Regions from separate parts of the Marinobacter sp. NP-4(2019) genome, predicted to be linked through region 2. Evidence: predicted binding sites of a transcription regulator. Region 2 holds the regulator's gene; the other holds the start of a gene.
What was found. Region 2 encodes LexA, which represses DNA repair genes until DNA is damaged. Its sites were predicted from a motif close to CTGTNTNNNNANACAG; they were not measured.
Positions count from the first base shown of each region.

Region 1: the regulator LexA is predicted to act here: its motif matches at 3,898-3,913, upstream of imuA (translesion DNA synthesis-associated protein ImuA).

Region 1 covers NZ_CP034142.1:1,824,100-1,836,281, reverse strand. Annotated here, with positions in the region: gene EHN06_RS08385 (ATP-binding protein) at 1-99, opposite strand, end outside; gene EHN06_RS08380 (putative RNA methyltransferase) at 198-1,058, opposite strand; gene EHN06_RS08375 (NTP/NDP exchange transporter) at 1,146-2,489, shown strand; gene EHN06_RS08370 (aldo/keto reductase) at 2,486-3,430, shown strand; gene EHN06_RS08365 (4a-hydroxytetrahydrobiopterin dehydratase) at 3,456-3,797, opposite strand; gene imuA (translesion DNA synthesis-associated protein ImuA) at 3,946-4,635, shown strand; gene EHN06_RS08355 (Y-family DNA polymerase) at 4,657-6,105, shown strand; gene EHN06_RS08350 (error-prone DNA polymerase) at 6,111-9,224, shown strand; gene EHN06_RS08345 (sodium ion-translocating decarboxylase subunit beta) at 9,479-10,813, opposite strand; gene oadA (sodium-extruding oxaloacetate decarboxylase subunit alpha) at 10,827-12,182, opposite strand, start outside.
Region 2 covers NZ_CP034142.1:2,918,464-2,930,645, forward strand. Annotated here, with positions in the region: gene EHN06_RS13300 (sensor histidine kinase) at 1-787, opposite strand, end outside; gene EHN06_RS13305 (sigma-54 dependent transcriptional regulator) at 1,233-2,684, opposite strand; gene EHN06_RS13310 (SOS cell division inhibitor) at 2,756-3,085, opposite strand; partial or broken gene EHN06_RS13315 (DUF1329 domain-containing protein) at 3,158-3,522, opposite strand; gene EHN06_RS13320 (DUF6586 family protein) at 3,639-4,136, shown strand; gene EHN06_RS13325 (hypothetical protein) at 4,182-4,442, shown strand; gene EHN06_RS13330 (cell division inhibitor SulA) at 4,465-4,965, opposite strand; gene lexA (transcriptional repressor LexA) at 4,999-5,607, opposite strand; gene EHN06_RS13340 (amidoligase family protein) at 5,770-6,771, shown strand; gene EHN06_RS13345 (gamma-glutamyl-gamma-aminobutyrate hydrolase family protein) at 6,764-7,510, shown strand; gene EHN06_RS13350 (SIMPL domain-containing protein) at 7,551-8,237, shown strand; gene EHN06_RS13355 (translocation/assembly module TamB domain-containing protein) at 8,234-11,959, opposite strand; gene EHN06_RS13360 (autotransporter assembly complex protein TamA) at 11,956-12,182, opposite strand, start outside.

The DNA.
Region 1 (12,182 bases), 1.1 Mb from region 2:
CTCCAGGTCTTTGAGGTCGTCCGTGGTAACAAAATCCAGCCTTTCGACTGGACAACCGTGGTAGACCTGGGCTTCTGTTAAAGGGGCAGGTAACGGCATTACATCCTCCTGACGGCTTCAATGGCATAGCGAAATGTCTTGATGCCAGACCAATTGATAAGCTCTCATGAGGAAACTATAGATTATCCCGTGCACATCTAAAGCGAATTTGCGGAATCACTTTGTCTGTAACAAGTTATGCGCACGTCCACGGTGACTGTCAGGGAATCCAGCGCAGAAGCCCGCTCAATTCCTTCCGCACTGGCCCGGTACAGGTGTGGCGTCATTGCCAGAAGGTTGGCAATCTGAGCCTGACTTGTCAGCACCAGAGGAAAGCGCTCCATGGTGATCGTCAGGGCGGTAAATCCGCCAGGGGTGACGGTTCCCTCATTTTTTTCTGGTTTCAGCGCAGGGTAGATAATTTCACGCAACTCCTGCAGGTGCCGGGGGCCGGCATCCACCTGCAATAGCTGCCCCCCCGGTTTCAGAACCCGGGCAAACTCGGAATACACCGGAAACCCGAACAAGCATAGTACCCGATCTACCGAGCCGGACAGCACCGGCAGCCTGGCGTTGGTGCCCACCGCCCAGGCCGGCCGTTTATCCTGTTTTGCCGCTGCCAGCACCGCCCACTTGGAAATATCCACCCCCAGAAGCTCCAGGGTTTGCCGCTCTCCGGCGGCATTCGCTAGCTGCCTCAGGTAATACCCTTCGCCACATCCGGCGTCCAGGCAGCTGAGCACTCCCTCACCGGGTGCATCCGCCAGAATAAGCCGATTCACCGCATCAGCGATGGGTTGATAAAACCCGGCGTTCAGGAACGTGCGGCGCGCCGCAACCATATCCTTGCTGTCACCAGGATTGCGGGAACGCTTGTTCTGCACCGGTAGCAAGTGTGTATACCCCTGGCGGGCGATATCAAAACTGTGACCCACAGGGCAGCGCCAGACTCTGCTGTCACAAGTCAACGGATCACCGTCCAGTGGGCAGGCCAGGGCCTGAAACGGAGTAATGGGCATACAGTATCCGCCTGAGTTCATCTATTTACGGGGATGCAAGGCTAACCCAAACGCTCCCAATGGTCTAAATTGAAGGCCATATGCCTCATGAAACCAGCCCGTTGCCTGTTTATGAGCAACCCATTCGCCAAGCTGTTTAACATCCACCGCGACGAAATCATCCCGGTCATGCTTGCGGTGTTCTTCTTTTTCTGTGTACTGACCGCACTGATGGTACTGCGTCCCGCGCGGGAAGCCCTTGGTATCCAGGGTGGCATCGACACAGTGCGCTGGCTGTTTATCGGCACAGCGGTTATTACCCTGCTGGTTAACCCGGTGTTCGGATTACTGGTCAGCCGCTTGCGCCGTCTGACCTTCATCACCACAACCTACGCTTTTTTCGGGATCAGTCTGATGACATTCTATCTGGTCATGACGCAGGCCCCCAGTGTCATTGGTGTCACCACCGGACAAATATTCTATGTCTGGTTCAGTGTGTTCAATCTGTTCATTACCATGGTCTTCTGGGCGGTGATGGCGGATCGCTTCACCCTCGATCAGGGCAAACGCTTTTTCGGTGTGATCGCCGTGGGTGGCACCTGCGGGGCCATATTCGGGCCATGGTTAAGCTCCGTATTGGCTGAACCATTGGGAACCCCGGCACTGCTTCTTGTCAGCACCGGCTTTCTGGCACTGGCACTGGTTGCTTGCTGGGCGACTACCTACATAAAGCCGGACCGGGTCAGGCGCATTCACGACACCCGACCAGCCATAGACGAGCGCGAGCTGATCGGTGGCAGAGCCTGGGAGGGATTTCGGGCGGTGTTTCGTTCCCGCTACCTGCTGGGCATTGCCACCTACGTCATCATCCTGGCGATCGTGGTTACTTTTATTTATTTCACGCGGTTGCAAATGGTGGCCGAACTCGGTGAAAGCACGGATCAGAGAACCACCCTGTTTGCCAGGATCGACCTGATCACACAACTCGCCACGCTGTTCATGCAGGCCCTGGTCGCCGGCCATCTGATGAAACGACTCGGCGTACATATCACCCTGGCTCTGCTACCTTTAACTACAGTCCTGGGCTTTATTGGCCTTGCCGTGATCGGCTCTCTGACAGCGCTGATTACTCTGGAAGCTTCCTTCCGTGCGGTACAGCGCGCCATCATGCGCCCGGCCCGGGAAACCCTGTATACCGTGGCAAGCCGGGAGGACAAATACAAAGCCAAGGCCTTTATTGATACCTTCGTCTATCGTGGTGGTGATGTGGTGGGCGCTCAGGTAGAAGGCCTGCTCGGACGCCTGGGGATGGGGCTGGTCGCGGTGGCCAGCGTCGCGGTCCCCCTGGCATTAATGTGGGCCCTACTGGGGCTGTGGCTGGGCAGGACGCAACAGTCAATCGCGGCTGCTCAGGAATCGGGGGACACCACCGAAAAGAGGACATCACCATGATTTCCCGCAGAGATTACCTGAAACTCGCCCTGGCCGCCGGCGCCACAATGGCCCTGAACCCCGGCATGCTCTGGGCTGAAAACAGACAACTGGAACTGATCACCCGTCCCATCCCATCGTCCGGCCAGCACCTGCCAGTGGTGGGGTTGGGCAGTGCCGCCACCTTCGCCAGCGTTGCCAGCAGCGAGGACCGGGATGCCTTGCGGGGCGTTCTGAAAACACTGGTCGAGAAAGGCGGCAAAGTCTTCGACACGGCCCCGAGCTATGGCGCTTCGGAAGAAGTCGCAGGACAAATAGCCAGCGAACTGAACATCACCGATGACCTGTTCTGGGCCACCAAGGTGAATGTTGCCGGATGGGGTGGCGGCAAGGCTGACCCCGACGCCGCAAGAGAGCAGATAGAAACCTCTTTCCGGCGCATCGGCAAACCGGTCATTGACCTGATACAGGTCCATAACCTCGGGGACGTACCCACGCAACTCGGCATTCTCAAGGAAATGCGGGAAGAACAGCGAGTGCGTTATATTGGTGTGACCACCACTTTCCCTAGCCAGTATGAAAACCTGGAACGCACCATGATACGGGAACCCCTGGATTTCATCGGCATCGACTACGCCGTCGACAACCTCACGATGGAACAACGGATACTGCCACTGGCCAGGGAAAAAGGCATCGGTGTACTGGTCTACGCTCCCTTTGGCCGGAGCCGGCTCTGGAACAAAGTGAAAGGCAAACAAGTACCCTCCTGGGCGGCGGAATTCGACGCCCACTCGTGGGGCCAGTTCTTCCTGAAGTTCGTCGTCGCCCACCCGGCAGTCACTGCGGCAACACCGGCAACCAGTAAGGCTCGTCATATGGCGGACAACATGGGCGCCGCCATGGGGGCGTTACCCGACGAGGCCATGCGACAGAGGATGATCCACCACATCGCCGGCCTGTGATCACAACGGACCGGAGCGTTCCCGATCAGCCCGCGTAGGCGGCATCGGTCCGCGCCGCCATGATGAAGTCATTCCGGTGCAAACCACCGATCTTGTGGGTCCACCACCGTACCGTCACCTTGCCCCATTCCAGCAGGACGGCAGGGTGGTGGCCTTCCGCTTCAGCCAGGTCACCGACCTTGTTGGTAAACGCCAGCGCCTCGGCAAAATTCCTGAACTTGAAAACCCGTTTCAGTTGCTCTTCACCATTCAGTTCAGTGACTTGCCACTCCGGAATTTCTCCCAGCAGGCTTTGTTTCTCGTCTTCGGTTATTTTCGGGGCATCCGCACGACAGGCTTCGCAGGATTGCGTGGTCAGTGAACTCATGGCTCCCCCTTCCTTCCTGACTGATGACTTGTATTACAAGCGTGGGTGCCCGCTCCCACATTATCAAGCCCGCTATTGAAATCCGCCCCCTTTCGGAATACTGTATATTTAAACAGTATCCCGAAAGAAACAAGCCACGAGCCTACTCATGAACGAACTTATAAATACCCTGATGCAGGACGCCCGTGTATGGCAAGGGGATCGTCACACCCGGACCAGACAGCCGGCGGAACCAACCGGCTATCCAGTGCTGGATAACCAGCTGGGCGGGCTGGGGTGGCCCCGGGGGGCATTAAGTGAATGCCTGTTGGATGCCCCCGGAATTGGTGAACTGCAACTGGTACTGCCGCTGATGCAGCGCCTGACCTGCGCCGGCAGGACCGTGTTCTGGCTGAACCCGCCACACACGCCCTATGCCCCGGCTTTGGCACAGGAAGAGGTGGACCTGAATCAGGTGGTCATGATTCATACAGACAATGACAATGACCTGCTGTGGACCCTGGAAAACTGCCTGCGCTCCCCCGTCACCGGACTGGTACTGGCCTGGCCCCGCAGGCTGGCGGCCCGGGATATCCGCCGGCTGCAACTGGCCGCCGAGGCCGGTAGCAACGTATGCGTACTGTTCCTCAGCCGCAAACTGGCCAGGCAAAGCTCACCTGCGGCCCTGAGGCTTGAGCTGGAGGCGGGAAAACACCAGGACTTACAGATCAACGTGTTGAAACGCAGGGGTAGCTGGCCGGGACAACGCTGCACCCTCGCCATGTCACAGCGGACGCATGTGCCATTTCCCGAACCCAGCCGGATAGTTCAGGGGCCCTGGCCCCAATCCGGCTTATAACAGAGGCAAAGGCACGTCATCATGCTCTGGGTTTACCTGCATTTTCCTCACCTGCTGCTGGACCATATTCTCCGTTCCCGAAGAAGCGGCGGAGAAAGCGGCAGAGCGAACAGTAGAGAAGAAGCGCTGGTGGTTGTGGAAGCAACCGGTCAACGAATACTCCAGGCCTGCCCGGAAGCCCGGGACCAGGGCGTGCAACCCGGCATGGCCCTGAAAACCGCCATCAGCCTGGTACCGGAGCTGGCTATTGCCCGTGCGGACACCAGCCGGGAACAGCAGATTCTGGCAGAACAGGCCCGCTGGCTGTATCGCCATGCCGCCAACATCACTCTCTACCCACCGGACGGATTGCTGGTGGAAGCAGGCAGCCTGCAGAAACTGTACGGCGGCCTGACCGCCATCCGGCAAACGTTCGAACAGGCACTGTCACAAAGACAGTTAACCGCCTGGATGGCCACCGGACACACTCCCCTGGCCGCCCGCTTGTGCGCCCGCGCTGGTCAGGGCCAATGCACCACTAACCGGGAGCAAATGACACAACAACTGTCCTGTCTGCCACTGACAGCCGTGGAGCTTGACGACCGCACCCTCACCCGGCTGCAGCGGCTGGGACTGACCCGACTGGGAGAAGTCATGCAGTTGCCAGCCAGGGAGCTCGCTCACCGGCTATCATCGGACACCCTCGCCTACCTACAGAGAATCCAGGGCACCCGGCCAGACCCACAACAACCCTGGCGCCCCCCTCATCACTTCCACCAGCAGGCGGATTTTGCCCAGGACATAGAGCACTCCCAAGGGTTGCTGTTTCCCCTGCACCGCATACTGGGAGAGCTGGAAGAGGATCTGTGCTGGCGCCAACAGGATACCGACAGCCTGCAGTTGGTACTGAACCACCGCCATCACGAACCCACGCGTCTGCGAATTCGCACTTCGGGAGCGGAACATCGGGCCGAAGCGTTTCTGGAGTTACTCCGTATACGTTTTGAACAGCACCCGCTGAAAGCACCCGTTACCTCCCTCGTGCTTTCGGTACGTCGCTTCCTGAGACGGGATGCGAGTCACAGTAACGATCTACTGGGAGAAACTCCGAACTCGAACGAAGCCTGGCATACCCTGATCAGCCGCCTGCAGGCCCGGCTGGGGGAAGATGCCCTGCAGCAACTGTCGCCCCGGGCAGACCATCGCCCGGAACATGCCTGGACCACGGCAAGCCTTTCGCGCCGGGCGTGCACCACCGGCACAGAGGAAAGTGGCCGGCCCCATCGGCCTTTGTGGTTACTGCAAAGCCCATACCCCCTGCAGGAAACACCCAACGCCTGGTTTTCCGGCCCGGAACGCATCAGCGGTGGCTGGTGGGATGGACAACGGGTTCACCGGGATTACTACATTGCCCAACTGGCCAGTGGTCAACTGGCCTGGGTATTCCGGGATGTGCGGGATGGCTGGTTCGTACACGGCTGGTTTGGGTAACAACCATGTCCTACGCCGAACTCCATTGCCTGAGCAATTTCACTTTCCTGACAGGCGCATCGCACCCTCATGAGTTGGCGGAGCAGGCGGCGGAACTGGGTTATCACGCCCTGGCGATCACCGATGCCTGTTCGGTTGCCGGTATCCCACGGGCCTGGGCGGCCCTGAAAGACAGCCCGGTCAAGCTGATTACCGGCAGTTGGTTTGAACTGAGCGACGCACCGGCCAACGGCGCCACTCCGCGCTTTATCCTGCTGGCCCGCACCCGCACCGGCTATGGCCAGTTATGCCAACTGATCACAACGGGGCGCCGGCGGGCGGAGAAAGGCCAGTATCAGCTATTCTGCCAAGACATCGAAAATCACACCCTGGACGATTGCCTGTGCCTGTGGTTACCCCCCTCATCTGCCTGCACCGTTTACGACGACGCCCTGGCCTGTGGCCAGTGGCTACATCCGCTGTTCAAGCATCGCCTGTGGCTGGCCGCAGCCCGCACCCTGGAATCCGGCGAGGAGCAACACCTGGCCCGGGTGCGTCAGCTCGCCACCGAACTGCACTGCCCGATTACCGCCACCGGACAGGTCCACATGCACTGCCGTGAGCGCCAGCCCCTGCAGGACGTACTCACCGCCCTGCGCCACCACACCTCACTGGAGAACGCCGGCCATCACCTGTTCCAGAATGGCGAGCGCTACCTGAGACCACTGCCGGTGCTGAAGCGACTGTTCCCCGAACACTGGCTCAGGGAAAGCCTGACCATTGCCGACCAGTGCAGCTTCGAGCCTGGCAGCCTGCGCTACGAATACCCCGGGGATCTGGTCCCTGAAGGAGAAACCCCCGCCTCATACCTGCAGGCACTGACCCGGCAGGGGGAGCGCCGTCGCTACCCCGAAGGCACGCCGCTGGACGTCCAGGCCCTGGTTCGTAAGGAACTGGCGCTGATCGCAGAGATGCGTTATGAGCATTACTTCCTGACCATCCACGACATCGTGGCCTTTGCCCGCCAACAGGGCATCCTTTGCCAGGGGCGGGGCTCCGCCGCCAACTCGGCCGTCTGCTACTGCCTGGGCATCACCGAAGTCGACCCCGCCCACAGCGAGTTACTGTTTGAACGCTTTATCTCCAAAGATCGGGGCGAGCCGCCCGACATCGATGTGGACTTTGAACACGAACGGCGGGAAGAAGTGATCCAGTACATCTACCGGCGCTATACCCGGGAGCGGGCCGCCCTGGCCGCCACCGTCATCCGCTATCGTCCCAAAAGCGCCATCCGCGATGTCGGCAAAGCCCTCGGGTTCGATCCGGCCCTGGTGGAACAACTGCTGGAAGGCATTGACTGGCGGGACAGCAACACCAACTGGCGACACCAGATCCTGGACAAGCGTCTGACCCGCAATCCCCGGGTGGCTGACCAGTTCTTTACCCTGGTCAATACGCTGCTGGGTTTTCCCCGCCACCTCTCGCAGCATGTGGGTGGCTTTGTCATCAGTGCCGGCCCCCTGGCGGAACTGGTCCCGGTGGAGAACGCCGCCATGACCGACCGCACGGTGATCCAGTGGGACAAGGATGACCTGGAAAGCCTGGGACTCATGAAGGTCGACATACTCGCCCTGGGCATGCTCTCCGCCATCCGCAGGGCTCTGGAACTGATCAGTGAAGAGCGCGGACAACCGTTTGCCATGCCCGACATTCCCGCAGACGACCCCCTAACCTATGACATGCTCCAACAAGGAGACAGCATCGGCGTTTTCCAGGTGGAATCCCGCGCCCAGATCAACATGCTGCCAAAACTGAAACCGGAGTGTTTCTACGACCTGGTGATCGAAGTCGCCATCGTTCGCCCCGGCCCCATACAGGGAGATATGGTGCGCCCATACCTGCGCCGCAAGCACGGCCTGGAACCGGTGGAGGATTACCCAAACGCCGAAATACAGAGCGTGCTGGAACGCACGCTGGGTGTGCCAATTTTCCAGGAACAGGCCATCAAGCTCGCTATGGTGGCCGCCGGTTTTACCGCCGGCGAGGCCGACCGGCTCCGCCGTGCCATGGCCGCCTGGAAATCCGGCGGCGACCTCAGCCCGTTTCATGACAAACTCATCAACGGCATGCGGGCACGGGGCTACGAAGCGGATTTTGCCGAGCGGCTGTACCAACAGATTTGCGGTTTTGCTGGCTACGGCTTCCCGGAATCCCACTCCGCCAGCTTCGCCCTGCTGGCTTACGTGTCCGCCTGGATCAAACGCCACTACCCGGCGGCCTTTTACTGCGCCCTGCTCAACAGCCAGCCCATGGGGTTCTATTCCCCGTCGCAGCTGGTCCAGGATGCCCGCCGCCACAACGTCACCGTATTACCGGCGGATGTGAACCACAGCCGATGGGAGCACATCCTGGAAGGCCCCGAACGCCACCTCCGACTGGGGTTACGACTGATACAGGGCCTGTCCGCCAGCGGTGCCGAACGCCTCTGCCAGAACCGGCCTGCCCTGGGGTACCACTCCAGCAACGAACTCCGCCGCCTGGCCGATCTCAGCCAACGGGACATGGAACTCCTGGCACGGGCCAACGCCATGCCGGACTTCACCGCCAACCGTCACCAGGCTTACTGGCAATTGCTGGGCCACGAGCAACCGGCCGCACTCTTTGCCGCCGAAGACAACGAAGACTACACACCGGACACCTGCGACCAACTGCCGGAACCCACGGAAGGTCAGAACGTTCTCGCCGACTACGCCAGCCAGGGCCTGACCCTGCAGCGCCACCCTCTCGCCCTGCTGCGGGAACAAGGTCATCTCCGGTTTTGCCTGACCTCGGAACAACTGAAAGACACCAAAGCCGGCATCCCGGTCCAGGTCGCCGGCCTGGTCACCGGCCGCCAACGCCCCGGCACCGCCTCCGGCGTCACCTTTGTGACCCTTGAGGATGAAACCGGTAATGTCAACGTGATTGTCTGGCAGGAAACCGCACGGCGGCAGCGGAAACCGTTATTGACCGCCCGGCTGCTGCATGTGAAGGGCGTACTGGAAAGAGAGGGGGAGGTTATTCATGTGATTGCGGGGAAGCTTTCGGATCTGAGTCACCTGATCCATTCATTGCCGGTCAGTTCCAGAGACTTTCATTAGTTTGTCGGATTACGGCTTCGCCTAATCCGACCTACGGGAGGGCAACTCAGAAGTCTGAAGAGACAGTGTAGGGCCGCCTTTCAGGAATGTCGGAGGCCATGGATGGCCGGAGATCAAGCGCACATGGATGTGCTTGTAGCGTTTCCTGAAAGGCGGCCCTACACTGGCTCAAACTCCGAATTTTCGGTCTTACAAAAAAGAAAACCCCGCTTAGGCAAAAGCCCGGCGGGGTTTTCGGTACTGAAAGCGTGAGATCAGCCCAGAAGCTTGATCATCACACCGGCAGCAACCGCAGAGCCGATAACACCAGCCACGTTCGGACCCATGGCGTGCATCAGCAGGAAGTTCTGCGGGTTAGCTTCAAGGCCTACTTTGTTGGATACCCGCGCCGCCATCGGCACCGCAGATACACCGGCAGAACCGATCAACGGGTTGATCTGCTCCTTGCTCAGCTTGTTCATCAGCTTCGCCATCAGGATACCCGAAGCGGTACCAACACCGAAGGCTACAATGCCCAGTCCGAGGATACCCAGAGTCTGGCCGTCCAGGAACTTGTCCGCCATCAGCTTGGAGCCAACAGACAGCCCCAGGAAAATGGTCACAATGTTGATCAGTGCGTTCTGGGCTGTGTCACTCAGACGCTCAACCACACCACACTCACGCATCAGGTTACCGAAGCAGAACATACCCAACAGAGGCGCCGCATCCGGCAGGAACAGTACCACTGCAATCAATACCACCAGCGGGAAGATGATCTTCTCTTTCTTGCTCACCGGACGCAGTTGGGACATTTTAATGGCCCGCTCTTTATGACTGGTCAGCGCCTTCATGATCGGCGGCTGAATCATCGGTACCAGAGCCATATAGGCGTAGGCAGAGACTGCGATAGCACCCAGAAGATGCGGAGCCAGAACACTGGACACGTAAATGGACGTCGGACCATCCGCACCACCAATGATACCGATGGCAGCCGCTTCAAGGATGTTGAATTCCAATACACCCGTCCAGTCCAGCAGCGCCGCACCAATGACAGTACCGAAGATACCGAACTGAGCGGCAGCACCCAGCAGCAGGGTCTTGGGGTTGGCAAGCAGAGGACCAAAATCGGTCATCGCACCCACGCCCATGAAGATCAGCAGAGGCCCGATGGTGCTGCCAATAACCACAGAGTAGAAGTTATACAGCATGCCATTGCCATAACCGAAATCCTGCGCGAGGGAGTTTGCCATCGCCATTTCGGAGTAGCTGGCCTCTTTAACTGCAACCTTGAAGGCTTCTTTCAGCTCAGGTGTTACTGCCTGGCCAGCCTGATAAGCCACATCCAGCGGCGCGGCCAGCGCGGCCAGAACCTGCGTTGCATCGTTCTTCAGAGCAAAGTGGATTGCATTTTCCGCCGCAGTCAGGGCAAGCCCTGCCTCCGGAATATTCGCCAGAATACCGCCGAACCCAATGGGTACCAGCAGCAGCGGCTCAAAGCCCTTGCGAATCGCAAGGAACAGCAGAAGAAGGCCGATGGCAATCATCACCACCTGACCAATCTCTATATTGAACAGACCACTGCCTGTCCAGAGCGTCATTAATTTTTCCATGGAATGCTGGCCCTTATGCGATTGTCAGCATTTCATCATCAGGGGATACGGCATCACCGACCTTGATGAAAACTTCACCGATGGTACCGCCCTTCGGTGCACGAACTTCGGTTTCCATCTTCATGGCTTCCAGGATGATCAGCACATCGCCTTCTTCAACGACGTCACCCGGAGATACCAGGACCTTGAAGATATTTCCGCCCAGCGGCGCAACAACCGGTTCACCCTCACCCGCGGCAGGCGCCGGTGCAGCAGACGAAGTTGCTGGTGCGGAAGCAGCACCGCCTTCGCCCTGGATCTGGGTAATTTCACCGCCTTCGGAAACAGCAACAACAAACTTCTTGCCGTTAACTTCGACAGTGTAGGTCTCGGGTCCACCGGCCTTCTTCGCGGGTGCAGCATCTTCCGCAGTCGGAACTGGCTCAAACGCATCCGGGTTGCCCCGGTTTTCCAGGAACTTGAGGCCAATCTGCGGGAACAGGGCGTAGGTCAGCACGTCGTCAACAACGTTGTCCGCAAGCTTGATGCCCTTCTCGTCCGCGAGCTTCTTCAGCTCGTCGGTCAGCTTGTCCATTTCCGGCTCAAGCAGATCGGCAGGACGGCAGGTAATCGGCTCTTTACCATCCAGGACCCGCTCCTGCAGTTCCTTGTTGAACGGAGCCGGCGCGGAACCGTACTCGCCCTTCAGGATGGCCGATGTTTCCTTGGAGATAGACTTGTAACGCTCACCAGTCAGAACGTTCAGTACCGCCTGGGTACCTACGATCTGGGAAGTCGGTGTTACCAGCGGGATGTAACCCAGGTCTTCGCGGACCTTGGGGATCTCGGCCAGAACTTCATCGAACCTATCGCTCGCGTTCTGCTCTCGCAGCTGGTTTTCCATGTTGGTCAGCATGCCACCGGGCACCTGAGCAATCAGAATGCGGGAATCGGTGCCCCGGAGGCTGCCTTCAAACTTCGCGTATTTCTTACGAACTTCGCGGAAGTAACTGGCGATTTCTTCCAGTAGGTTCAGGTCAAGGCCGGTGTCACGGTCTGTACCCTCAAGAATGGCAACAACCGCCTCTGTGGGCGAGTGACCATAGGTCATACTCATTGAAGAGATGGCCGTATCCACGTTATCGATACCGGCTTCCGCTGCCTTGATGGCGGTGGCGGTAGACATTCCGGTCGTCGCGTGGCACTGCATGTGAATCGGGATGTCCAGCTCTTTCTTCAGGCGGCTCACCAGATCAAAGGCCACGTAAGGCTTGAGAATACCAGCCATGTCCTTGATGGCAATGGAGTCCGCGCCCATGTCTGCGACTTCCTTCGCCAGCTCTACCCACATATCAATGGTGTGCACGGGGCTGGTGGTATAGGAAATAGT
Region 2 (12,182 bases):
GCCGGGTCTCCCCACGGGCAAAGATCAACATGTCACGCACCTGCTGCTCCAGATGCGTAAGACGCGACATCAGACGGGAAGCACAACGCTGGCGCATTTCCTCGTCCAGGTCTTCCTCGCTGAGATGGCCACCATAGAGAATGGCGGCTGACAGCGGGGTACGAATCTGGTGGGCAAGAGAGGCGACCATCTTACCCATGGCCGACAACCGCTGGGCATGGGCAAGCTGCGACTGCAGGTGACGGGTTTCTGTCAGATCGGTCAGCAGGATCAACTGGCCGGGCTGGTTTTCCATGGTCCGGATCTCGATACTGACCCGTCGACCGTCCTTCAGGGAAACTTCGTGGCCGTCATCCCGACGCGGCGCGAAGCAGCGACGAATTACATCCACCCAGCGCTCGCCATCAAGGGGTTCGCCCAACAGACTGATCGCCGCCGGGTTGGTCTGGGTCACCACACCCTGACTGTCCAGCACGACCACGCCAGCGGGCAAAGCCGTCAGCAGTGTCGACAGACGATCCGCCAGCTTTTCCTTTTCCTCCAGCTCCTGCTGGCGCTGGCGGGACTCCGCCGTTAATTCTCCGGACAACTGGTTCACCCGGGACTCAAGTGTGCGATAGGAATCGGTGATCTGCCGCGACATCTGGTTAAACAGTTCCAGCGCCGATCCCACAGCTTCGTCGTCCTGCTCCGGAAACAGGGCAGTAACCTTGTCGTTAACATCCGCCGCCGCATTGGCCTCTGCCTGTTTTGCGGAAGACTGCACAACAAACTGTAGCTGACTCATAAACTCGTCCCCTGACTCACCCGACCACCGGGTCAAACTCTACGGATGATTTGTTTTCAGGGAGCTAAGCCAGCATCATGCCAACTTAAATTTTTGTTTATATTTCAGCAGGAAAGAAAACTCGCGATATGGGAAACGACGGTTTTACGTCGGCCTGAAATGACTGCGACGCTTCGGGTTACAAACCTTTGACGCCGTTGTTTCTATGCATTTTTTGGTGGTTTGGCTGGGAGTAGAGGGCCAGGGGGTAGGCCTACCCCTCACCGGACTTCAGACGAGCCTGCCTTTCGAATCGCCACACCCGCGGCGGGCCTGCACAAGGTACAAGCCGGGGTGGTGGGGTATGTTTTTAAAAAGCGCCGCTTGTCTGAGCAAAGCGAGTTGTAAGGCGGTTTTTAAAAACATACCCCACCACCCCGGCCTCCCCTGAGTATGACCAAAATAATCAGGAATCCTCGGACTCCTCCTCCCGAAGGCCATACTTGCGAACCTTCTCCACCAGAGTCGTCCGCCGAATCCGCAGCTTCTCCGCAGCCCGGGCAACCACGCCACTGGCTTCGTCCAGAGCCTGCTGGATCAGCTGCTTTTCCAGGTTCGACAGGTAGTCCTTCAGGTCGATACCATTGACCGGCAACAAGGCCGGTGCGTCCAGGCCCACCAGTCCCGGTACGCCCGATGGCATGCCCGAATCCTCGACTGGGCGGTTTTCGTCGTAGTCGTCCACGTAGCGGAACTTCTTGGGCAGTTCCTGGACGCCAATGACGCCATAGGGGTGCATGATCGCCAGGCGTTCCACCAGGTTGGCCAGTTCCCGGACATTGCCCGGCCAGTCGTGCCGGCACAGGCTCATGATGGCTGCGGAATTCAATCGCAGGGAGCCGCGCTTTTCTTTTTCCATGCGTGAGATCAGTTCGTTGATCAACAACGGTATGTCTTCAACGCGCTCCCGCAGTGACGGCATTTCGATGGGGAAAACGTTCAGCCGGTAATAGAGATCTTCCCGGAAATCTCCGGTTTCGATCATGTCCTCGAGGTTCTTGTGGGTGGCGGCAATGACCCGGACGTCGGCGGACAGGGTGCGGTTGCTACCGACCCGTTCAAATGTGCGTTCCTGCAGCACCCGCAGGATTTTCACCTGCATGTTCAGGGGCATGTCGCCGATCTCGTCCAGGAACAGGGTGCCGCCTTCGGCCATTTCAAAGCGCCCGACGCGGGAGGTAATGGCGCCGGTGAAGGCCCCTTTTTCGTGGCCGAACAGTTCGCTCTCCAGCAGTTCTGCCGGGATCGCACCGCAGTTCACCGGTACAAATGGCTTCTCCCGGCGTGCGGAATGGTAGTGCAGGTTTCGTGCAACAACTTCCTTGCCAGTGCCGGATTCGCCGGTAATCAGCACGCTGACTTCCTTATCGGCCACCTGTTGCATCAACTGGCGTACCGCCTGGACTTTCCGGCTGGTGCCGACCAGGCTGCGGAAAAGCTGCAGGCCACGCTGCTGGCCTCGTTCCTTGGAATGGATAAACTGATCACGGTAGATCTGTGCGCGGTAGAGGGAATCCACGAATTTCGTGTAATTCATGGGCCATGACATTCGCGCAATGATGCGTGACAAGTGGTCTTCAGACACGCCCTTCAGGGCCGGGTCGCCCACCATCAGTATGGGCACGCCATTGGTTTTTCGGCACAGCTCGGAAACGAGGTCGGCGATGCCGTTGCCTTCGCCATTCATCACAGCCATTGCGACCGTCGCCAAAGCTTCCTCGTCGCCATCAGCCAGCAGAGCCTTCGCTTCTTCGCCCGCCAGGACCTGCTCTTCACCAACAAATTCCAGAATGGTCACTATGTCGCGGCGGCGAGATTCGTCCTCGCTCAGCACCAGCACCTTGTTATTTTTGGGCATCCACGTAAATCTCTTGGAGGGATTTGTGCGGTATTTAAGACTGTAAGAGCACCGGAGTCAATTTTATGACGCTATCTGGACTCATTTCCTGAAACATTCTGGTACGCACGCGCCGCATTTTTGTTACGGTTCACGCCTTTCAACGCCTGCTCCGCTTCCGTGCGGGCTTCTGTGGCCCCCGCACTGGCCTTGTCACAAAAAGCCTGGAGGCGCTCAAGACGCTCCCTGACCGGCTCAACGGAGAGTTCTCCGGTTTCCAGTCGTGCCATGACCGGAGCAACCGTCGTTTTCACTTGTTGGTTAAGTTCAGACAACCGATCCCAGTTCCTGTCGCTCAATGCCTGAGCGAGGCATTCGATCAACTGGTCCAGGGCCTGGAGGTCGTTCGGGGCCTCTGTCATCAATCATTCTCCTGTGGTCTTTAGCGGCCCCGATCCCGGGCGGCGAGTCGTGCTCGGCTTCCCAACCAGCCGTTACCGACGCGCAGCGCGACGGGCGGCAGCGGCTGTAAACTGGTTGCCACGGAACCCCGGGCTGAAATCGTATGCCGGAAATCCGTCGTCCAGGCCGTCTATGTAATAACGTCTGGATTTCAGATCGTACGTCACCTCCATGGTAGTCCAGAACACCGGCTCACTGTAATAGCTGATGTTGTGGGCCTCGGAAACCCGCCAGAGTTTATCTTCCGCGTCGTATTCCTCGGACGCCAGGATCTGCCAGCTGTCTTCATCCACGTAGAACACGCGATATGACTGATACCCGTTCGCAGAGTGGCCTCGACCACCCACTCCCGGTGCAGTTCGTAACGGGAAAGTTTGTGTTTTCTTGTTAAACCCATAGGTAGCAACACGGGGAGGAAATCCGCTCCTGAAAATGGTAGACTATCGAATTAATCTGAAGCGCACTCTTACTTGATCTCGCTTTGCTCGACCGACACCCGTTTGGCAGGTAACCATGGCATCACAGTGGCATTCACTGGTATCACAAAAGCTGTTTCTGGCCAGGACACTGGTACGGCTGGCAGATAGCGATACTAACGCTGAAGCTGACTCCTACCGGGCATTGCAACGGGAAGCGGCTATTCAGGGTGCCATAGAACTTTCGCTGCGGGCCCGAAAGCTGTTGCTGGTCATGATTGCAAGGCTGTACCAGCAGAAAAACGAAGAACCCGAGTCACTCTCGGCCCTGGCATCCCTGTTGGGAACTGAACTGCCGGAAGTGGCTGAGTTGCTGGCCCTGGAGCACCAGCCAGGGAGCTGGTGGAATCATCTGGATCAACTGGAGACGTCCCAGGGTCGGCCGCCGGCGGCCAGGAAGACCGTCAGTGCGGAGAATATCATTGCGATCTCTGCGGAATCGGGCCCGGATCGATCAACGCCGGCGCTTAATACATTGCTCGACGCGCTCAAACAATTCGCTGACACCCTGGAAGACCGACACAGCGAGTGGTAAATCGCAAGTCACGACAGGGTAGGAATCAACAGAAAGGTTATTTGAATGTCACCATCTTTTTTTGAAATCGTACAGCTGAGTGACGGCGATTACGCCCTGCGTCGTATTGATGACGATGCAGCGCCGCTGGTACGCATTTCGTTTTCTTCAGAAGCTCGCGACATGATGGAAGACCGGGATATGGCCGTCGCCAAGGCGATGATCGCAGCAGGTATCGAGGCGGTCGGAAACGTCACCCATGATATCGACTGGGAAGAGGACGAACTGGAAACCCAGGACGTCCAGCCTTCCTATACGCTCCACTGAAAACACCCTGGCCAGCGCACTATCAGCGCTGGCGCAGCACCACCCCGTGACTGTTTCCCTGGGCGGACGCCTTCTGCAGCGTTTCCAGGGCTTCACGGCTGAGCTTCCGCGTCCACATCACCACCGCATGACAGGTACCGGCACTGAGCGCTCGCTCAGCCAGCTGGCGGGCCGGATAATCCGGGGTGGACCTTAAGACCAGCAGCTCGCCCGCGACAATACCGTGCATCTTTTGCCACTTGCTCACCAAAGCCTGGGGTGGATCAATCCACGCAAGCCAGCGCTTCTCCTGATTTAACTGAGTCAACATCGGCAGCAACAGCTGAAAATTCTCAACCTGACCTTCCGGCAGAATAATCTCGGTCACATTACCGACCACCGGCGCCGTTGCAGGATCAGCTCGCCTGGATCTGGCAGGCCCGGTACGAACAACCGACGTTCCACCCGCGGGCCTTGCGGGAGCCTGGTAGCCCATGGCCGCCTGTGAATAGGCCAGATTCTGGTTAAAGCTGAGTTGTTCCATGATACGCCTCGCCTTCAAGTTGACCGTTCCGGATCAGTGCATATCCGAGCGCCGGATAACACCAACGCCGAGCCCTTCAATAAACAGTTCCTCTTCCCTGAGATCCACTTCGATCGGGGCAAACTCCTCATTTTCCGCAATCAGGTACACAGTGGTGCCCTCCTTACGGAAGCGTTTGACTGTCACTTCCTCCCCGACGCGGGCCACCACCACCTGACCGTTGTGAACATCCTGAGTGCGATGGACCGCCAGCAGGTCGCCGTCGAGGATACCGATATCCTTCATGCTCATTCCGCGTACCCGCAACAGATAGTCTGCAGACGGGGAGAAAAAGTCCGGTTTCAGGGTACAGTGATCCTCAATATGCTCCTGGGCCAGGATCGGACTGCCTGCCGCAACCTGACCAACCACTGGCAAACCGAGATCTTCTTCAACCTCCGGCAGACGGATACCCCGGCTCGCGCCCGGCACCATTTCAATGGCCCCCTTGCGGGCCAGTGCCCGGAGATGTTCCTCCGCGGCGTTGGCGGAACGGAATCCAAGCTCCGCTGCAATTTCCGCCCGGGTCGGTGGGTACCCCGTTTCATCCACGTAACGCCGAATGATATCCAGTACCTGGGTTTGCCTTGCTGTCAGCTTCATGCGGTTGCCCCGTTAATCCTGTTTTTATATACAGTGATTTGACTATATACAGTGTTTTATCCAGTGTAAAGACCACTTCCTGTATTTTTTGTCAGATTGCGTCAGAATGCACTGAGTACGGTCTGTGATATGGTAAGTCCAACCCATTGAGGAGGCACAGGAATGAGCGAATCCAAGGCATGCAGGATGCCAGATATCCTCAGGACCGACACCGGTGAGGAGCGCCGCGTCGGAGTTGAAATAGAGCTGTCGGGCCTGAGTTACAGTGCCCTGGTAACACTGACGGAACAGCTGTTGTCGGGGCAGTCCCGTGAAACCTCCCGCTATGTGGCGGATCTGGAGACCGATCTCGGACACTTCACCATCGAGCTGGATTCAGCCCCGATCAAGGACCTCGATCTGAAGGGAGAAACGGTCCCGGAATCCATGCGGGAACTCGGAGGCCAGGCAATGGAAGTGATTGACGCCGCCGCCGAGAAGATTGTCCCCCTGGAGATCATCAGCCCGCCCTTGCCTTTCTCGTCCTTGGAACGCATTGAAGTCCTCTGCGATGAACTCCGCAAAGCGGGCGCCCTTGGCAGCCGCGAAGCGCTCTACTATGCATTCGGACTGCAGCTCAATCCCGAGCTGCCCGACCTCAGGGCGGACACCCTGGTTCGCTATCTGCAGGCTTTCGCGGTGCTGTATGACTGGCTGAAGTCGCGGCACCAGATCGATATCAGCCGCAAATTCACCAGTTATATCGAGCCGTGGAGCAGCACTTACATCGACCTGCTGGTAGCCGATGACTACGCGCCGGATACGGAACAGCTGATGCGGGACTACCTGAAGCACAACCCCACCCGCAACAAGGCCCTGGACCTTTTACCGCTGTTTGCCCACCTGGATAAGACCGTATTGGCGGAATACGTGGTGGATGAACGCATCAAGAGCCGGCCCACCCTGCACTACCGTCTGCCGGATTGCGACATCGACAATCCCGGGTGGCACTTCTCTTCGGTCTGGAACGACTGGGTCGTGCTGGAACAGCTTGCCAATAACGCCGGTGATCTGGCGGAGCTGAGGGAACAGTTCCGTATGAGCCGCAAGCTAAGCCTTCGCAATCTCACTCTGAGCTGGCTTGATACCTGTGAGCAGTGGTTGCGTAACAGGCACTATGTCTGACACCAGCCCTCAGTTGCCCGAACACCCGGGGCTGACCATCGGTATCAGTGGCCCCGCCCGACGCAGCACGGCACACCGGTTGATCAGCCTTGCGTTACGCATCCATGGTGCAAGAACGCACTATATCCGCCCCGGCGCCAGGGTGGACGTGGCGTTGCTTGACGGACTGGTACTGTCGGGAGGCACTCACGTTCATCCGGAACTCTACGGTCAGCAACCGACCGTCACCGCCCGCTACGACCGCCGGCGAGATCAGACTGACCAACGGTTGCTGAGCCGGGCCGAACAACTGAAGATTCCGGTTCTGGGCATTTGCCGGGGAGCCCAGTTTATCAATGTGTTCCACGGAGGCTCCCTGTGTCAGAACGTCACCCCCCTGCGGGTCCATACCCGCCACCGCCCGCTGCTTCTGCCCATGCAGACCGTGCGGCTGGTGAGGAACACCCGTCTCGGTCGCCTCATGCACAGCACCATCATTGGCGCGAACCGTATTCACAGCCAGGCAATCAAACGCCTTGGACGCAACCTGAGAGTGGTCGCACTGGACAACGACCAGTTTGTACAGGCCATCGAGAACACCGGTGACCACTGGTTGATGGGGGTCCAGTGGCACCCGGAATACCTGCTGTACCATGGCGGACATCGCCGTATCTTCAGCCACTTTGTCCATGCCGCCCGGGCCCGCAAGCTGGTGCGACTGGAAGAGGCGGAAGCCAACGACCCGACAACCACCCCATAGCGTTGTAAATAGCACTGCCAACCAGAACGGAGATCTGACCATGCCAAACGCGATAAAAAAACACCTGCTAGCCGGCCTTGCCGCAACCCTGATTCCACTGGCGGCCCAGGCCGGCGAAGTCAGCCTGAGCGGCGAAGGCAGCGTCAAGTACACGCCTGACAGCGCCCGCCTGCAATTTACGGCCAGTGCCGAACACAATCTGCCCGCCCGGGCCTCAGAGAAGGTCAATGACATGATGGCCCAGTGGCGTGACAGCATCAGCGCTTACCGCGACCGGCTCAACGACTACAGTGACGCCAACGTCAATCTTTACACTCGCACACTGCCGGTTCAGGAGCGAGATCAGGAGCCGCAGAAAATGGCGGTAGCCTCGCAAACCGTGAGCTTCACCATCGACGACCTGTCACTCCTCAACCCTTTGCTGGAACAGGCCCAGAAACTCGGGCTGGACTACCACCTCGGTGCCGGCAGCTTTTACCATTCCGATGAATCCGGACTGCAAAAACAGGCGCTGGCACAGGCGATTGCCGACGCCAAATCCCGCTGTGAGTTTGTTGCCCGTCAGCTGGATCAGTCCTGTGGTGACGTCGTTAATATCAGCGTCAACGGTGGTCACCGCCCCGTGCCCATGATGATGGCGGAAGCCAAATCCAGGGCCGATGTGGTATCCAGTGTTGGCGACCGGGAACTGCAGGCGAGCGTCAGTGCCACGTTCGAGCTCGACTAGAAATCCCGGGTATAGAAGATGTCGAGGGAAGCAGCCAGGCCACTGGCTGCTTCCAGATAAAAGTAGCGACCCAGATCGTAGCGCAGCGCCACGGTGGTAATCGGCTCGAAGATCCCCACCCCGTATCGCAGGCTCAGTTCATCGGTGATGTAACCACTGGCAACAACAGAGGCCTGGTCCCCTGTCCCCTCGGCTTCCAGAATCAGGTTGCTGATACCAAGCTCCTCACCGATTCCCTGGGTGACCTTGCTGGCCTGGGTAAGGCCCAGTGACAACGCCGCGCGACTCATTTGTCCTTCATCGCCCCGGCTTTGGGGAGCACGCCCGAGTATCACGTAGGACAAGGCATCACTCTGGGGCATCGACGGCTCAGAAAACACTTCCGTTTCCGGTTCGCTGACCGGACCACTGAGGCGAAGACCGGCAACCACGGCATCCACCCGTCGCACGGCCTCGATGTCCAGATACGGCTCGGTAAGGGGGCCCACGAAGACGATTCGCGCCCGACGCAGCTCCAGCTCCTGCCCGTAGGCTTCGTACTGACCGTTTTCCAACTGCAGGGCACCACGAGTGTCCATGTCATTGCCAATCCGCAGCGTGCCCTTGAGCTCCCCGGTGACACCAAAAGCGTCAAAGGTGACCTCGTCGTCCCCCACCACCACGGTGACATCCATATTCAGTGACCGGACAGTAGGTTCCTCCCGGTCGACCCCGACGATCACTTCATCCTCGGAAACCGACACCGCCTGCTCCGGCAGGGTTCGCACTTCGATCTCCCCCCGGGGCACATCCACCCGGCCTGTCACTGACAATTCCCCGTCGCTGAAAGCCAGGGTGATATCCGGTGCCACTTCCACCCGGGCATAGGGATCGTAGGTCACCGGCAGCCGCTCTCCGGTGACGGTCAACTCCCCGGCCGGCGCTCGTTGCCAATTGAGTTCACCCGCCAGCCTCCCCTCGCTGCGATCATTGCTCTTCCAACGACCACTCAGATCGGCGGAATAACCGTTCAGCGTCAATGCCACCACCACATCTTCGAGGGGGATCGGCAGGGAAGGATCAACGAACCGGCCACCTGTCAGGGCGATCTCGCCATGCACTGCCGGTTTCATCAACGGACCGGACAACTGCCCTTGTCCATTCACTTCACCCTGCACCTCCTCCAGGCCGGCTACCACGCCAGCCAACGCAATATCCAGGCCGTCCAGGGTAAAATTGCCGGTCACCGTACGGTCCTCGGCGGTCGGGTCTACCGACAGGTCCAGGGCGAAGTTCCCCAGTTCCGGCCCCGCCAGATCAACAGCGACATCCGCCAATTGCGGTTTCAAATCAACGTCTAAAGTCAGCTTATCGTGTCGGAGCGATTGCCAATCTTCCTGAACCAGCACCTCAAACTCCCCGGCCCCCGCATCCAGGGAAATGACGCCATCCGGCCCCTCATCGGTCATCGCCAGGTTTATGTCAGCGTTGATCCGCGCACGCCAACGCAGGATTTCCGGCAGCAGCGACGCCAGAGCTTCGGAGGGGAAGTTATCCACCCGATAGGCGAGCTGCGGGTCAGGCATCAGAGTCTGATCCCCGGCACAAACGGAACTGTCCTGCCAACGCCAGCAATGGGCGCCGAAGATCAGCGTGCCGTTCTCGCTATAACCGAGCTCCGCCGGCCCGTCGAGGGTCCAGGTCTGGGACTGGCCCGACAGATCAAGCTCCCCGCTGTCCAGAGAACCACGCCAGCTGTTCCAGGCATCCCCCGCGCCTCCGGCCAGGACAAGGCCGAGACTGGCTTCCTCGTGGAACGCCCGCATGGTCAGCCGGTGTGCCTGTTGCGTACCGGACAGGCCCAATGCCACCCGTTCCAGTCGCTCCCCCCCGGCGTGGATATCCTGCGCCGTTGCTCTGGCGTTCAGAGTCAGGCCGCTGCCGAGGCTGGCATCCAGGTCGGCCAGGGTAATCGCCACGCTGTCCTGCCAGGCCAGATCCGTTGCGGTTACGCTCAGATCACCTTGGGGATCCTCTGGGGTACCCCGCATCATCAGTGAGGCGATCAGTTCCCCCGTCAGGCCTGGCAACAGGATTTCTGGCTGGGGCACCCGGATATCAAGGTTACCAGCAATATCGGAACCCCAGCGGCCGCCGCCGTTAATGCGGTTCTCACCCACTTCAAGATTCAGGTCCGATACATCCCAGGTTCCGGAAGAAGCCTGCAACTTACCACGGGTCCGGGCGGGCTCTTGCTGCCAGGTGCCGGAAATATCCCAATCAGCGGTCATATCCGGCAAGCCATCGTCCGCCAGTTGTCCCTGACTCGTCAGTTCACCGTCCAGGCTGGCCTGCAAAACCGGCAGCCAATATCCGGGGTTGAACTGATCAAGCGTCAGGCCGGCTTTCCACGCCAACTGGCCGGCAAAATCGACATCCGCAGCGCCACGGAGAGACCCCGCGTCGGTACTGACCACCAGCTCACTCAGGGACACCGTTTCCAGATTGCCGTCCACGGCTGTTTTCAGATCCGCATCCCCCAGAGGGCCGGATACCGCCGCTTCCAGGCGGGCGTTGTAACGGTTATCACGATAAGACACCGTACCATTCAAACGCTGCAGGGAAACCGGCGGTGCCTCAAAATCGGGGATCAGGCTGTACCACGGAAATGCCTCCACGCCAATCTCGGCGTTTGCAGTCAGAATCTCATCCCAGCTCACACTCCCTTCCACTTTGAGGGTGCCCCGCCCGGATTCACCCGCCGGGCCCGCCATGGCCAATACCAGGTCCGAGACGCCGGTGGTGGTCAGCAATCCCTTGAGCGACGTATCTATCGCCCCTTTGGTACCCGGTAACGTCGTCGTAGAACGGGTGACAAAACCTTTCTCCAGGCTACCGTCGAGAGATAGCTGCCAGTTTTTCAGGGTCAGGGTTGATGGCAGGGTGTCCAGCGGCAGGAACGACTCCGACCGAAGCGACAGGTGAACCGGCAATCGTCTGTCCAGTGGCGCGCCCCGGCCCTCCAGTACAGCGCTGAGGTAACCGCTGCTGCGGCCGGACAACCTGAGGTCCCTGGCACTGCCCGTCAGGTTCAGGACCAACTGCCAGTCATCACCATAGGGCGGCGGCAGCGACACATCCATCTTCAGGTCAAGTGGCCAGTCACCACGGGTTTCCAGCCGCCCGGCAGCGTTTACTGCAATGTCATCCAGGCGGTAATTCGCCCGTTCTATCACCCAGTCGGTTCCTGAGCCGCCCGCCTCCACTTCCAGCAGATCCCAGACCTTGCCGCCGTTAACGGTAAACGGGCCCAGGTGAACATCCCTGATTGTCAGGCCAAGCGGCAGGTTGACCAGGGGCAGGCTGATATCGTCTCTGGGTTCTTCCGGCTCATCGGAGGGTTGCAACTGAAGATCGATGGCATCGGCACGGAGGGTATCCAGGCACAACTCCTTGCTCAGCAGGCAGCCGGGCGACCAGTCCACCTCCACGGCCTCAATCTTCAGCCCGACACCATAGCCCTGCCACCGCAGGGAATCCGCCCGCCAATAGCCGAACAGAGAGCCCTGATCCCCTTCCGTCTGCAGGCCCGGGATCTGGTCGATCACCCAGGCAGTCCCCGTCTCGGAACGCAGAATCAGTAGCAGGACTGCAACCAGCAGGATGGGCAGCAACACCAGGATTCCCAGTGCCAGCAACAGCCAGAAACGCCAGCTTCGCCGTTCCCCCTTCACGTCCGTCACAGCTCAGGCCCCATGGAAAAGTGAACGCGCCATTCACCGCCGAATTCGTCATCCAGCCCCTTGGCAAAATCCAGGCGCAAGGGCCCAACCGGGCTCACCCAGCGTATGCCCACGCCCGCCCCTGTGGCCAGCGGATCACGCAGATTATCAATGGCGTTACCCTCGTCCACAAAGGCCGCCAATCGCCAGTTCTGGATGAATTCATACTGGTATTCGACACTCC